Regions from separate parts of the Clostridium fessum genome, predicted to be linked through region 2. Evidence: riboswitches for the same ligand, from Rfam matches in the RefSeq annotation. Region 2 holds a riboswitch; the other holds the start of a gene.

Region 1 (8,175 bases), on a different contig from region 2:
CGATGCATTCCGGCACAAAATCAACCATAATAAATGTGATAAAATGACCTGTTTAGCGGGTGATTTTATAGATGAGCCGAACCAGCAGACAACTGAGGATAGACAGCCGGGACCAGGAAATGCAGCATGAAACGGGAATGGTTTGGTTTTATTAAAAAAACAAAAAAGGAGGAAGTATTATGAAGCTAAGAAAAGTAATGGCGTGGACGCTGGCTTCTGCCATGTTTGCTGGACTTTTGGCAGGCTGCGGCGGCTCGACCCAGACAACAGAGACAGCAGCGGCTGAATCTGGAAGCGAAGAGGGCGGCAGCTCGGCTGAGGGCGGCAAGGTGCTTCGCTATCAGGCAAGCACTCTGGTAGACTCCCTGGATCCGGCACTTTCCAACGACTACACATCCAGTGGTGTTATCTCCCAGTTTATGATGGGTCTGATGACCAAGGATGAGTCAGGTGCTCCGGTTTATGGCGTGGCGGAGAGTGAGGAGAAGTCCGAGGATGGTCTGACCCTGACCTTCAAGATCCGTGACGACGCAAAATGGTCCAACGGCGATCCGGTAACGGCAAACGATTTCGTTTACGCATGGAGACGAGTAGCCGATCCGGCAACTGCAAGTGATTACCAGTTCTTTATCACAACTGCCTGCATCGCAAATGCAGAAGAGGTAACAACAGGTGAAAAACCGGTTGAGGAACTGGGTGTAGAGGCAGCGGACGATAAGACATTAGTCGTAACTTTAAGCTCTCCGTGTGCTATCTTTGATTACCTGATGGCATCCGGCGCATGCTTCCTGCCTTTAAATCAGAAATTTGTAGAGAGCTGCGGCGGTAACTTTGCAACTTCCGCAGATACCCTGTTAGCAGATGGTCCGTTCAAGGTATCTTCCTATGAGCCGTCTGCCATGAAGGTAGAATTAGTAAAGAATGATCAGTTCTTCGGCGCATCCGATGTGAAACTCGACGGCGTTGAGTTCTCGATCATTACCGACAGCCAGACAGCAGCCCTTTCTTTTGAGAATGGCGATCTGGACGTTGTAACCTTAAGCGGTAACCTGGTAGAGCAGTATGAGGATGATCCGAGATTCTCCACCAGAAGTGACGGTTACAACTGGTATCTGACCCCGAACATGAAGAAAGAGGGGCTTGACAATGTAAATATCCGTAAGGCACTGGCAAAATCGTATGACAAAGAAGCGATCACAACCCGTGTTCTGAAGGATGGTTCCACACCGATGGATTACTTCGTACCGCAGGGCCTTGCAACCAATGAAAAGGGCGAAGATTTCCGTGAGGCAGCAGGCAGCGCATATGACAGCTGGACCTACGATGTAGAGGCAGCAAAAGAGCTGTGGAAGACAGGCCTTGGCGAGCTTGGCAAAGATTCCTTATCCTTCACTTTAATGTGTGAAGATACTGATTCTGCACAGGCTGTTGCACAGTTCTTACAGAGCGAGTGGCAGAACAACCTGCCGGGTCTGACCATCGAACTTCAGGTACTTCCGAAGAAAGCCCGTCTGGAATACATGCAGAAAGGTGAATATGATATCGGTCTTACCCGCTGGGGTCCGGACTACGCAGATCCGATGACTGATCTGGATATGTGGATAACCGGCAGCTCCACCAACTACTCCCAGTTCTCCGATGCAGACTACGATGCAACCATCCAGTCCGCAAAGAAGGGCGATCTGGCACTCGACCAGGATGCTCGTTGGGAAGCTTTAGTTGGCTGTGAGAAGACGCTGGCAGATCAGTGTGTTCTGTTCCCGATTTACGGACAGTCTGTAGCCGTTATGACCAATCCGGATGTAAGCGGTATCCAGTACTACTCCGTAGGGCTTCCTTATCTGTTCATCAATGTAGATAAAAAGTAATAAATAAAAACAGATGGATCAAAATCTGAAATGATTTTAGATTCAAAGCGGACCGCAGGGCAAGAAAATGTACCCTGCGGTTCGCTTTTTTCTGTCATAGAAGTATTTAAAGGGATGATTTACACGAATCGGAAATGATGATACAATCATAGAAATGGGTAGTGTGATGCTGCCAAGGTAGAGATTATATCGATGGATGTGTGTGGTCCATTGTGAAATATGAGAATAAAAATGGATGTTAGGAGCATGAGGATTTACAGCTTAAAATGGGTTAGAGCATAAGGGAGGAAAAATGGCAGGGAAAAAACGAAACAGCAGCTTTGAAATACTGACAGCCATGCAGGAATTAAACACCCCGGCGGGAGCGCTCCAGCTGGCGCAGATCCTGCATCTTCCGTCCGCCAGCATCGGGCGGGAGCTTCTGGATTTGGAGAAAGCAGGGCTGCTTGTCAAGGTGCAGAATAAGGGGCGGATCCTGACGCCGCAGGGCGAACGCTTTCTGGAAGAAGAACGGTCACGCCGGGAGAAGATGAAGGCGGCGAATGAGCTTATCGAGGCGGCGTCGATGGAGACAGAAAGCGGGCTGGAGGATATTCTTTTAGTGCGGAAACTCCTGGAGGGATATGCGGCGGAGGCGTGTGCAGAGCGGATTGATCCGAAGGAATTGCAGAAATTAAAAGATCTGCAGGCAGACTATCTCTATGCAATCCGCCATGGAAGGGCGGGAAGCGAGGAGGATCTGGCGTTCCATCTGAAGATCGCGCATCTCTCAGGCAGTCCGTCTATCCTGCGGATGTTAAAGCTCATCCTGACCGATCAGGACGCGTATGCGCGCTTCAACCAGGCGGCAGTCCGCTCTGATGAAGTCCGGGAAAATGAACACGAAAGCCTTCTGGCAGCGATCGAAGCCAGAGACGGGGCGCTGGCGCGCCGGGAGATGGAGCGGCATCTGGAGCATGTAGGGGAGAACCTGCAGGCGTATTTTGCGGGGAGAAAGTAGGATTTGTACGGATTATAAATAAGAAAAAATTTATGCAAATCACATTTTCGATGCGGAATTTGTATGTGCATGAATTCTGTTCTTAAATATGCTTGCGTTATCTGAAATAAAAAATAATGGTTTGCAGAATAAAATTTAAAACAGAAAAAGAAAATGAAAAAAAGATACTTAAAAATGTGAGGATTTATAGCGGATAAATAACAGATATTCATGTTTGATTATGAATCAAAAAGATATAAATTTCATATAAGTGAAATTAAAGTGAACAAAATTCACGTTTAAACAAATGAAAATGAAAAATTATAAAAGTGTGTGGATCGTTATTTTTAAAAAAAATACTCGATCAAATAGTAGAAAGAAAGAATACAAATCTTCAAATAATACAATATTTGAACGGAAGTTATGCTGAAATCTTGTAAGTAAACAGATATTACAAGGGTAAAATAGCATGTTGAAAATCCCGTATTGAGGTAAAATAAGGGGCGAACAAGTGTCCTGTCGATGTAAAAAATTTCAAAATTATGAAAAATGAGATTGACTTTCGATGAAAAGCAGAGTACCATAGAGGTATCAAAACCAAAATAGAAACAATCTGTTTTTCGAGCCGAAATTGCTAAGCGGGAAACCGTATGCAGTCAGGCCAATGGGTACATCTGGAAATGGAAGTGCCTTCCGCATTTGAAAAGAAAGAGAGATTCGCTTTACATCGATGGATACGGGAAGCTGTCAGGCTTCTTGTATAGATAGGGTATATATGTGCTGGCAGATAGGTATAGGTATAGGTATAGATATAGGTGTATCCATATCTATAGGTGCAGATGTATATACAAACTCGGATACGTTAAGCGGTACTGTCTTTTCAGAGGCGGTGCCGCTTTTCTTTTTGTGTTTCTAAGAACAGGAGGTGCGGATGGAGCCGGATATTAAAAAACTGAACCAGCTGCTTTTATCGGGAAGCTGCTGCAGTCAGGCACTTGTATCACTGGGACTTACCCTTAAGGGCGAGGAGAACCCGAGCCTTCTGAAGGCATCTGCAGCACTCTGTCTGGGAGTCAGAAGCGGGCTGACCTGCGGAGCTCTGACCGGTGCGGCGATGATGATGGCGCTCTTTGAGCCGGAAGCGGCATACAGCGAGATGATACCGGAACTGGCAGACTGGTTTCAGGAAAACTATGGTGAAATCTATGGAGGAAGTGATTGTCATTCGATTTTAGGAGATAACATAGCCAACAAGGCACTTCGGTGTCCCCAGGTGGTAGAGAATACCTACCGCAAGGCCAGAGAACTTCTGGAGGACTATGGCGTGGATCTGGCGGATCTGGCAGAGATGCTGGAAAACGCGGATGACTAAGGAATCGTAAGTATTGGGTATGATGCGGAAGGATAGTCGGAAGCATCAGGGCTCTATTTATTTTAAAGAAGGAGGACGAAACAGCATGAAATTAAGAAAAATGATGTTGAACATCAACGGTGTTGATCGTATGTTTATGTGCGATCCGGAAAACGATAAACTGTCAGATGTTCTGCGCCGGATCGGTCTGACCGGTGTTAAGGTTGGATGTGGAACCGGTGTCTGCGGTTCATGTTCCATCATTCTGAACGGACAGGTAATCCGTTCCTGTACCAAGAAAATCAGCCAGGTAGAAGAGTATTCCAAGATTACCACCATCGAGGGTATCGGTACTCCGCAGCATCTGCATCCGTTACAGGTTGCATGGATGAACTGCGGTGCTGTACAGTGTGGTTTCTGTGTACCAGGCTTCATCGTTTCCGCATATGCTCTGTTAGAGCAGAACCCGGATCCGACCCGTGAAGAGGTTCGTGACTGGTTCCAGAAGACAAGAAACGTATGCCGTTGTACCGGATACAAACAGATTGTAGATGCAGTTATGGCTGCAGCTAAGGTTATGCGTGGCGAGTGCAGCATCGAGGATATCAAGTTCCACAATCCGGAAGATGGCAACTACTACGGAAAACCGGTTGTTCGTCAGGATGCACTTGGTAAGGTTTGTGGTCTGACCGACTACGGCGATGATCAGGCTCTTAAGATGCCGCAGGGCGTTTTATATGCAGCTATCGTTCAGCCGAAGGTTACCCATCATGCAAAGATTCTGGCTATCCATACTGAGGAAGCTGAGAAGATGCCGGGCGTTGTTAAGGTTATCACAGCAAAAGACCTCATCGCAGCAGGCGGAACTAACATCATGGCTGAGGGTCAGTTCCATGAGAGAAGTACTGTTATGACACCATCCCGTAAAGTTCTTCAGGATGAGAAGATCTATCGTTACGGTGATGTTATCGCTATGGTAGTAGCTCATACACATCGTCAGGCTCGTGCAGCAGCCGCTAAGGTTACGATGGAATACGAGCAGCTGCCAGAGTATCTGACATATCTGGATGCAGTTATGCCGGATGCTATCCGTATCCATGAGGATACTCCGAACATCTTCTGCGAGCAGCCGGTATTAAAGGGAGCAGGTCTGGAAGATGCAGAAGAGGTAAGAGACTTAATCGACAAAGCACCGCATGTAGTAGAAGGAAGCTTCTCCTCCTCCCGTGAGCCGCATCTTTCCATCGAGGGTTGTGTACTTCAGTCTTACTGGGGCGATGATGGCCTGCTGACCATTCAGTGTAAATCCCAGTGTGTATACTCCTCGATCGGACGTCTGGGTAACTGCCTTGGTGTACCGAAGGATAAATACCGTATCATCATGAACCCGACCGGCGCAAGCTTTGGATGGTCTACCAACGCAGGCGATATCGCACTGTGTGCAGCTTGTACCGTAGTTACCGGCGAGCCGGTATCCCTGTCCATGTCCTATGAAGAGCATCAGCACTTCAGCGGCAAACGCTGCCCGGCATACTCCAATGGCCGTCTGGCATGTGATAATGAAGGTAAGATCCTGGCTGCTGAATTTGATATCGGTATGGACCACGGCGCTTACTCCTGGGGCGGTGACGACGTTATGACCAAACCGGCACGTTTCACCTTCTTCCCGTACAATGTACCGAACGTAGCAGGTCTGGTTCGTGTAGCGAACGTTAACCATGCATTTGGTACTGCTTACAGAAGCTACGGTTCTCCGCAGGCATATACACTCAGCGAGCCGCTGATGGATATGATGGCAGAAGAACTGGGCATGGATCCGTTCGAGTTCCGTTATAAGAATATCTGCCGTGAAGGCGATAAGAATATCAACAGCTATGTATATCCGCAGTATCCGATGGAGAAGATCATGGATACCATGCGTCCAATCTATGAGAAGGCGGTGGCTGATGCGAAAGCAGCTGACACACCGGAGAAGAGAAGAGGCGTTGGTATCGCATGGGGCGGCTTCAACGTTACTGAGGGCGGCGGCGACAGCGCTGAGGTTGCTCTTGAGCTTATGCCGGGCAACAAGATCCGCAAATACGACACATGGCATGCAATGGGCCAGGGTGCTACAACCGGTTCTCTGGTAGTAACACTGGAAGCTCTGAAAGAAATGCATCTGACACCAGAAGATATCCAGCTGATTCAGAATGATACCAAGACCTGTCCGGATACCGGTATGGCTGGTGCCAGCCGTTCCCTGTACATGGATGGTAATGCAACCATCATCGCAGCGAACAAGCTTCTGGCAGCTATGAGAAAAGAAGATGGTACACTTCGTACCTATGATGAGATGAAGGCAGAAGGCATCGAGACCAAGTATCTCGGCCGTTACGAGACCAACACAACTCCGGGTCTGTGCCGTCTGGATCCGAATACCGGTATCGGCGACCCGACTCCGGCATTCACATACTGCCTGAACCTGGCAGAGGTTGAGGTTGATACTAAGACCGGTAAGACTACCGTTCTGAAATTCACCTGTGTTGACTTCGTTGGACGTATCGGTAATATCGATGCTGTTAACGGTCAGGCATACAGCGGTATCATGCATGGTATCGGCTTCGCCCTGAAAGAGGACTACGCAGACGTTAAGAAACATGCGAACATGTTTGGCGCTGGCACTTCCTACATCAAGGATGTTCCGGATGATATCAACCTGATTCATATCGATGGCGCTATCTCTGATGGTCCGTTCGGTTCTTCAGGTGCTTCTGAGGCATTCCAGGCATCTGGCCACTGTGCAGTTCTGAATGGTATCTACAATGCCTGCGGCGTACGTATCCATGAGATCCCGGCACTTCCGGAGAAGGTAAAAGCTGGTCTGGATGCAATCGCAAAGGGCGAGAAACCGTACGAGCCGAAGAAATACTTCCTTGGTTCCGATATGTATGAGGAACTGGAGAACATCAAAGAGAATCCGGTACAGGTAGGAACCCAGAGCTTCTACGTATCCCTGGATGATCCGACAGCTGAGCGTCCGTTCTAATCCGATTAGGAAGAGGAATGCGTGGCTGCACATAAAGCGGGCAGCTGCGGCAAGGTGTATCGCGTGATTGTAAATAAGAATTAAATAAAAGCTGCTGCGAACCTGCAGAATCTATGTTTAGAGAGGTAGGTTTTGCAGCGGCTTTTTTGTAATTATGGTATATAATAAAAAGTATTAAAAGTTGGCTCTTAGAATTTTTACTTATCGATGGAGGACGGGATAAATGATTCTGGGAGAGGATAAATGGTTACTGTTCACGGGTAGGCACTTTTGGAACCGAAAGTGCCGTAAGAAAACGTGGTGGCAGCAGGAATTTGCCGTATTTAAATGCGAAGCCACGGCAAATTCCGTTACTGGGCACGTATGCGTGAACAGTAACGATAAATGCAGGAGAAAAGAAGGGAGGTCCGCCCTGTGAGCTATTTGGAAGATTTTGAGAAGACGCTGGCGGAGAAATGCCATCAGAACGAGCCGCCGTTCTGCCAGGCAGCCTGTCCGTTCCGGCTGGATATCAAGGGGCTGGAAGAAAAGTGGAAAAAGGGACGTTTCAACGCGGCGTACCGGACCTATCAGAATACGGTGGGATTTCCGGATATTGTGTCGAAGTTGTGCAGCCATCCGTGCGAGAAGGCATGTCTGCGTGCAAAGCTGGACGGGGGGATCGCGATCGGGCTTTTAGAGCGGGCGACGGTCGAGTACGCGAAGCGGAAGGCACCGAATGCGTATAACCTGCCGTCGAAAGGAAAAAAGATCGCGATCGTCGGAGGCGGTCTTTCGGGGCTTGGCTGTGCACTGCGTCTCTGCAATAAAAAGTACGAGGTAACGGTTTATGAGCGGGAAATGGTTCTGGGCGGTCAGGCGAGAAACCAGATGGATCCGGCGGAATTTGATGCGGAGATCGAGGCACAGTTCCAGTTTGAGGAATTTTCACGCCATCTCGGTGAAACGG
Region 2 (8,175 bases):
GATGGTCCGATTGCAAAGACGGATGATATCAACGCTGCATTTAAGCAGATCATGGACGAGCAGCTGACATTTGTGTCCCGTGGAGACAACTCCGGTACCCATAACAAGGAGACCGGAATCTGGGAGAAGCTGGGAATTACAGATTATGAGAGCAATCCAAACTATGTATCGGCAGGCGCTGGAATGGCTGATACACTGGCGATGGCAGATGAAAAAGGCGGCTACTGCCTGTCTGACCGCGGTACCTGGCTTGCCAAGAAGGCAGATTTCCCGGATATGGATATTGTATGTGAAGGCAGCAAGGAACTTTTAAACCAGTACGGCGTTATCGCAGTAAATCCGGAGAAATATCCGGATGTCAACAACGAGGCGGCGAATACGTTTATCAAGTGGATCTGTTCTCCGGAAATCCAGACTCTGATCGGTGAATACGGCGTAGAGGAGTACGGCGAGCCGTTATTCTTCCCGAATGCAGAGCAGAAGTAGAATACTGCCGGATGATATGCGGCAGTGCTGGAATTAGCGTATTTAAACGAATAAAGCAGGCAGTTGAACCTTGCAGAATTTATAATGTATAAACAGGAAACCGGAGAAGGGAGGATGCACTTTTTCCGGTTTTTCTGTCATTAAGAATTGAGAAAATGAGAACGCCTGCAGAATATAAGGTGTTTCAGTGAATATGCTGGGAGAAAAAATATGGGAAACCTGTTTTCAAAATTTTTTGGTACGGTCGGAGTGATAGATTCTATCCGGGTAACGCTGGTGATGTCTTTCTGGTCAACCTTGATTGCGTCCATGCTTGGAATTTTTCTGGGACTTGTGCTGGAGCAGACGAAATTTCCAGGAAAAAAGCTGGTAGTCCGCGTGAACCGGACCTTGATGGGAGCACCTCCGGTCGTCATCGGACTGCTCACATATATGCTTTTGAGAAAAAAAGGTCCGTTTGGGGCGCTTCGATGGGTATTTACGATCAAAGGAATGGTGGCAGCCCAGGTTCTGATCATCACTCCGATCGTCTGTGGAATGGTATATTCATATGCGGTTCGCACGGCGCCTTCGATCCGGGCGTTTGCCAGGACGATGGGAGCTGACCGGCATCAGACCGCGCGGCTTCTGCTGCGTGAAATGAAAAATGAAATTTATTTTGCGGTTGTGTCTGGATATGGGCGTTCCATCAGTGAGGTCGGGGCGGTCTTTCTGGTAGGTGGAAATATAAAAAACAGCACCCGGACAATGACAACTGCGATTTCAACCCTGAAAGGTGCAGGCGATTATTATGAAGGGGTATTTTTGGGAGTGATCCTGATGCTTCTGGCATTTTCGGTACAGACATTGGCAGAACATTTCAGACAGGAGGAGACACCGGATGAAAATCTCTAAGCTGCAAAAGAAGATAGGTCAGTTTACGCTTCAAATCGAGGAACTGTATCTGGAGAGCGGGAAGGTTCATGGTCTGATAGGAACCAATGGCTGCGGAAAAACAACACTTTCCAAGCTGATACAGGGGATATTGGTTCCGGATGGCGGGAAGATTGATTACGAGGGACTGACACCCCGGGATATCACGATGACAACACAGAGACCGTATCTTTTGCATGATACGGTGTATCAGAACCTGATCTATCCGCTGAAAATACGGGGAATCCGCCCGGATGAGGCGAAGATGGATGCCTGGCTGGAACGATGTGGGCTTCTGCAGAAAAAAAATCAGTATGCCCGTTCCCTGAGCAGCGGAGAACAGCAGAAATTATCATTTATCAGGGCTCTGGTATTTGACCCTGCGTTTGTGATTGTTGATGAAACGCTTTCCAACCTGGATCCTGACAGTACAGAATTGTTTGAACAGCTGATGCGGGAGCAGCAGACGAAAAATAAGATGACATGGCTGCTAATCAGCCATCAGCTGGTGCATGTCCGCAAGATTTGTGACCAGGTACATTTTATGGAGCAGGGGAATGTTCTGGTGTCCGGAACACCGGAAGAAATCCTTCTTCACCCGTCGCATCCGTCCATCCGCCGGTATTTGGCAGATACGGAGGTTTCATATCGTGAAAATGAAAAAAATTCAGAAATATGAATATAAATGCGAGGCGATTGCGTTGAACATGAAAAAAATGGGAAGAGTTTTGCTTGGGATGATTGACACAGTTTGTGAAAATGTGGTATAATTTCTGGTAGAAAATCATGAGAAAGAGAATTGTCGCACGAGAGCGGCAGTTATACAGAGTTGATTTCGAGCTTTTCTGCCTAAGCTGTGAACCGATTGACAGGATGGAAGAAAAGCCAATGGGTATCCGGGGAAACGCGGGTGCCTCCCCGCATCAGACGATGCATTGGAAAGGAATAGCTCTCGGATGACCGGGATGAAGCCCCGGAAGTTCTGGAAAAGAGCAGTAAATTCCGCCAGCGCAAGCAAAGCCTGATGTAGATAAGTGCATATCAGCAGAAAGCCATAAGAGGCAGACTGCATTATCAGGAACGGATACAGAGAGCGGAATGTTTTCTGTATTCGTTTTTCTGTTTCATTCGGAGAGGCGGTCTATGAATCAAAAGCACTTCGCATGGATGCATACCTTCGCGAAGAAGAATCATGCCGCAAGGGAGGAAATATGAAGTTATTGAAAGTTGATACGCTGGCGCAGGCGCGGGAACGTCTGCTTGAAGCGGCAAAAGAGTGCCTGCCAGAGACGGAGCGGGTTGCGCTTGCAGATGCATCTGGCTGCATTTTAGCAGAAGATATTGTCTCTGAGGAAATGATTCCGGCATTCCGCCGTTCCAGTGTAGATGGGTATGCAGTCTGTTCAAAGGACACGGCGGGCGCAACAGAAAGTATCCCGGTTTTTCTGAAGGTGCTGGAAGAAGTAGAGATAGGACATCCGGCGGTATCAAAGATTGAACCGGGTACCTGTGCCTATGTACCGACCGGCGGCATGGTTCCGGAAGGGGCAGATGCCATGGTGATGGTAGAATACAGTGAACGGTTCGGAACAGATGAGGTTGCCCTGTATGAAAATGTTCCGTATGGAAAATGCATCGTGCTTCCGGGAGAAGATGTAAAAACCGGGGATATAGTCCTTAAAGCGGGAACCCGGATTGGCCCGGCGCAGGCGGGAACGTTGGCAGCGCTTGGCGTGGTGCAGGTGCCGGTTTTTAAACCGTGGAAGGTGGCAGTTCTATCGACGGGCGACGAACTGGTCAGGATCGATCAGGTTCCTGGACCGGGGCAGGTGCGGGATATTAATACATGGGCGCTGTCCTGTTATGTGAAGAAGACAGGTCTGGAGCTTGTTTCGGCAGAGGCAGTGAAGGATGAAGAAGTACTTTTAGAGGAGAAAATCAGGGAGGCGGTCAAAGCCTGTGATTTGATTCTGATCTCCGGAGGAAGTTCCCAGGGAAAGAAAGATATGACTATGGAGATATTAAACCGCATCTCCAAGGAGGGAGTATTTACCCATGGGCTGGCACTGAAACCGGGAAAACCGACGATTCTGGGATATGATAAAGAGAAACATACGCTGTTAGGAGGACTTCCTGGGCATCCGGCAGCAGCGCTTGCCGTTTTCCATTTATTATTTGTGTGGCTTTGGAAGCAGGTAACCGGTCAGCCGGATCAACCTCCGTTAGAAGCCTTTATGACAACGAACCTGGCGGGTGCACCCGGAAAAACAACCTGCCTGCTGGTAAAGCTTCAGATGGCTCCCCAGGGGCTGGAGGCAGAACCGGTATTTGGAAAATCAGGCTTGATTTCGACGATGGCAGAGGCAGACGGCTACGTTCTGATTGATATGAATCAGGAGGGTCTGAAGAAGGGTGAGCAGGTGAAGGTATACCGTTTTTAAAATGAATTGTTTCCAGAAGAGCGGCGGAGGATAAAGAATCGGCAGAGCCTGGTGGAAACAGAATAGAGGCAGAGATGGGAAAGAGAAATTTATATCTGAATAATACACCGGTGGAGGAGGCAAAAGCCCTTTACCAGAAAGCACTGGGGGAATTATTAAGCCCCAAGGCAGAATGGATTCCCGTGACGGAAAGTCTGCACCGGATTACAAAAGAGGCAGTCTATGCGAAATATTGTTCCCCGCTTTACAATGCGGCGGCGATGGATGGAATCGCGGTTGAGGCAGAGAAAACAAAGGGAGCATCGGAGCGGAAACCACTTACCCTATATCCGGGTACAGATTTTACAGTGGTGGATACGGGCGATCCGATTCACGCACCATGCGATGCAGTTATCATGGCGGAGGATCTGCTGGAGCAGGAGGATGGCTCGGTGCAGATTACGGATGCAGCTGCATCATGGCAGCATGTGCGCCCGATCGGAGAGGATATCGTAGCGGGTGAGATGCTGATGCCCGGTTATCATGAGATACGCCCGATTGATATAGGTGTTCTCCTGTCTGGCGGAATTACAGAGATTGAGGTGTTGAAAAAGCCGTCGGTAGCGATTTTTCCGACGGGAACCGAAATCATAGAGCCGGGACAGGAACCCAGGGATGGGGACATCATCGAATCGAATTCGAGAGTGTTTGAGGCACTGGTAACGGAACATGGCGGTGCGCCCCATCGTTTTCCGCCGATTGCGGATGAATATGAAACATTGAAAGCAAAGGTGGCAGAGGCGGTTGAAAACTATGACATGGTGATTGTCAATGCCGGCTCCAGTGCAGGAACTGAAGATTTTACGGTTCATGTACTTCGGGAATTGGGGGAGGTTCTGGTACACGGGGTGGCAATCAAGCCGGGAAAACCGGTAATATTGGCGATTGTCAATGGAAAACCGGTAATCGGACTTCCGGGATATCCGGTATCCGCCTATATCAACTTTGAAAATTTTGTGATTCCTGTGCTGCAGAAACTGGCAGGACGTACAGAAACAGGCGGCACGATGGTGCGGGCTGTCATATCCAAACGCCTTGTATCATCCCTGAAACATAAAGAGTATGTGCGGGTGAAGGTAGGAGAAGTGGGTGACAAGCTCGTCGCTTCTCCATTGGCGCGCGGGGCGGGAGCAGCAATGAGCCTGGTGCGGGCAGACGGATTCTGTGTGATTCCTCAGAACAGCGAGGGGGTCGAGGCGGGAGATACCGTTGACGTAGAGCTATACCGTTCCCTGGAGGAAATTGGAAGTACGGCAGTGGCAATCGGAAGCCATGATCTGATTCTGGATGTGATGGCAGATTTGCTGCCGTGTATGTACCCGGGTAATTACCTTTCCAGTACGCATGTAGGCAGTATGGGCGGTTTAATGGCATTAAAGCGGGGAGAGGCGCATCTGGCTCCGACCCACCTGCTGGATGAAGAGACAGGAGAATATAATATTGCGATCCTGAAAAAACTGTTTGCGGGTGAAAAAATGGCACTTGTCAAGGGTGTTGAGCGAATTCAGGGAATTATCGTAAAAAAAGGAAATCCGCTTGGAATCCATGAAATTGAAGATCTACGTGGTTTGAATTATGTCAACCGACAGAGAGGAGCGGGGACAAGAGTCCTTTTTGATTATAAGCTGAAGGAAGCCGGTATTTCACCGGAAGAGATTCACGGATATGACAGAGAGGCGGCAACGCATATGGCAGTGGCGGCTGCCGTGTCCGGCGGCGATGCAGACGCGGGCATGGGAATCCAGTCGGCAGCCAGGGCAATGGGACTTGATTTTATTGAGATTGGACGGGAAGAGTATGACTTTGCGATTCCAGTCAGATTTCTGGATTTTCCATCGGTACAGCATTTTCTGGCGGTTTTGAAAAGCCGGGAGTTTGCAGAGAGAGTGGAGAAGCTCGGTGGTTATGGGCTGGCAAGAACCGGAGAAATTTTATATTTATAAAAGAGGGGATTAGATGGGAGCAGTTGTGCGCGAATTATATGTGTTCCGGCAGAGGGGACAGCCGGGAGAAGCCGTGGAGAGCGCCTGGTTCCGAAGGGGGATCGGAATGGAGGGTGACCGGCATGCAGCGGGAGGTGAAAGGCAGACTTCGCTGTTGGCGGGAGAAGCCCGGGACTGGATGGAGAAGCAGACAGAACCGGGACTCTGCTTCCGTCGCTACAAGGCAAACCTGATAACGGAGGGAATAGATACCACCCAGTTAAATACGGGGGATCTTCTGGCGGCGGGAGGGGCGGTGTTCCGCGTCTCCGGGTATGGAAAAAAGTGTTTTCCAGAGTGTATTTACCATGAAAAAGGAGTTTTCTGCCGCCTTTCGGCAGGAGCCATATTTTTGGAAGTGATTCGGGACGGGTATGTATCTGTTTCGGATGAAATAATGAAATTAGGCAAAAAGGAGGAACTGTGATGAGACGATTAGAGAAAGATGAATCACTCTGCATTGGCTGCCACCAGTGCGAAGAAGCCTGTTCGAAGGCATTTTACAAGGTTTCGGATCCAATGAAATCCTGCATCCGCATTACCGACAAGGAGGATGGAAGCCATCATATTGCTGTGTGCACACAGTGTGGAAAATGTTCTGAAGTATGCAATACAGGTGTGATTACGGAGGATGCGAGAGGCGTTTACCGGCTGAATAAGAAAGAATGTGCCGGCTGTCTGATGTGCGTCGGATTCTGTCCGGAGAATGTTATGGTACAGTGTGATGATTATCTGGAGCCGTCCAAATGTACGGCGTGCGGATTGTGCGTAAAAGCATGTCCGACCGGAGCGATCCGTCTGGTAGAAGAGTAAAGGGAGGAGAAAGGCATGATTAAAATGTGTGATCTTCCGCGTTATGCGGACGCAGATATGGAAGAAATCAAAAAAATGAAAGAGGCCCACACGGTTCTCAATCAGGTTACATATGAGCCAAAGCCGCTGTATCATGGATATACGGATAAGCGCCTTCGAATCAATGTGACAGATAACACCATCGATATGATCGACATTCCTCAGGAGGTCAAAGAAAAATTTACCGGCGGCAAAGGTTATTGCCTGCGTTATCTGTGGGATGCAACGAATCCGGATACAAAGTGGAACTCTCCGGAAAATGCCATTACCATGTCGGCAGGACCGATTGCCGGAATTACGCAGTACGGCGGTACCGGAAAATGCCTGGTATGCAGCATTTCACCGATGACAGATATCCCGATTGATTCAAACGTCGGCGGATATTTTGGCCCATTCTTAAAATTCTCCGGATTTGATGTGATCGAGCTGACTGGAAAAGCGGAGGAAGACGTGATTATTGTCATCGATGGCAATAAGGGAACCGTTTCAATTGAAAAAGCACCGTTAGAGCATAAAGATGCACATGTACTGGGAGAAGAGCTGACAACCATGTATGCGGAGGATGACAATGATCGCAAAAACGTGGCGGTCGTATGTTCTGGTTCAGCGGCGGATCATTGCAACCTCTCTATGCTGAATTTTACATTCTATGATCCGAAGCGAAATGTAGTCCGCTTAAAACAGGCTGGACGTGGTGGTATCGGACGTGTCTTTGCGGACAAGCACATTAAAGCGCTGGTATGCCATTTTAAAGGTGTAAAAGCAAATCTGAACCATGTATATGATATCAGTATCTTGAACCGGGATGGCCTGAAATTCCATCGTGAGGTGGCGACACAGGATGACAAACAGAATTCAATGCGTAAATCCGGAACAGCATACTCCCTGCGTATCATGAGCGATTATGATATTCTGCCGACGCGCAATTATAAATATGGCGGAACGGATAAGATCGATGAGATGGCACCGGAGGTATGGAGAAATAAATGGCTGACCCAGGGCGGAGCGGACGGATGCTGGTATGGATGTTCGATGGCGTGTGCTAAAACAGCCGATCAGTTTGAATTAAAGACAGGTCCGTATAAGGGACATAAAGTATGTGTGGATGGTCCGGAGTATGAGACAGCAGCCGGTGTTGGTCCGAACTGCGGCGTAACCGATCCGCAGGTAATCCTGGAAGTGAATTTCTACTGTGATACATATGGCATTGATACGATTTCCTTTGGCACCATGACTGCCTTCCTGATGGAATGCTATGAAAATGGTATCCTGAATAAGGAGAGAACCGGCGGTCTGGAGCTTGTATGGGGCAATGCAGAGGCGGAGCTGGAGCTGCTGCACCAGATGGCGCGAAACGAAGGCTTTGGCAAGATTGCGGCACTGGGAAGCCACAAGCAGAAAGAGTATTTTGCAGCGCAGGGCTGGGGCGATATGGATTTCATGAATGATATTGCGATGGAACA

What was found. Region 2 has a riboswitch for molybdenum cofactor ahead of PG862_RS10370 (molybdopterin molybdotransferase MoeA). Riboswitches for the same ligand answer to the same signal wherever they lie in the genome.
Region 1: linked by a shared signal. The riboswitch ahead of PG862_RS02355 (DVU_1555 family C-GCAxxG-C-C protein) and the one ahead of PG862_RS10370 (molybdopterin molybdotransferase MoeA) in region 2 are both predicted to bind molybdenum cofactor.

The regions. Positions count from the first base shown of each region.
Region 1 covers NZ_JAQEQF010000001.1:496,815-504,989, reverse strand. The annotation lists gene PG862_RS02365 (peptide ABC transporter substrate-binding protein) at 180-1,868, shown strand; gene PG862_RS02360 (FCD domain-containing protein) at 2,161-2,868, shown strand; molybdenum cofactor riboswitch at 3,454-3,573, shown strand; gene PG862_RS02355 (DVU_1555 family C-GCAxxG-C-C protein) at 3,779-4,219, shown strand; gene PG862_RS02350 (molybdopterin-dependent oxidoreductase) at 4,305-7,226, shown strand; gene PG862_RS02345 (pyridine nucleotide-disulfide oxidoreductase/dicluster-binding protein) at 7,641-8,175, shown strand, end outside.
Region 2 covers NZ_JAQEQF010000007.1:125,977-134,151, forward strand. The annotation lists gene PG862_RS10355 (substrate-binding domain-containing protein) at 1-486, shown strand, start outside; gene PG862_RS10360 (ABC transporter permease) at 697-1,380, shown strand; gene PG862_RS10365 (ABC transporter ATP-binding protein) at 1,367-2,077, shown strand; molybdenum cofactor riboswitch at 2,220-2,360, shown strand; gene PG862_RS10370 (molybdopterin molybdotransferase MoeA) at 2,610-3,839, shown strand; gene PG862_RS10375 (molybdopterin biosynthesis protein) at 3,914-5,821, shown strand; gene PG862_RS10380 (MOSC domain-containing protein) at 5,835-6,287, shown strand; gene PG862_RS10385 (4Fe-4S binding protein) at 6,287-6,673, shown strand; gene PG862_RS10390 (aldehyde ferredoxin oxidoreductase family protein) at 6,689-8,175, shown strand, end outside.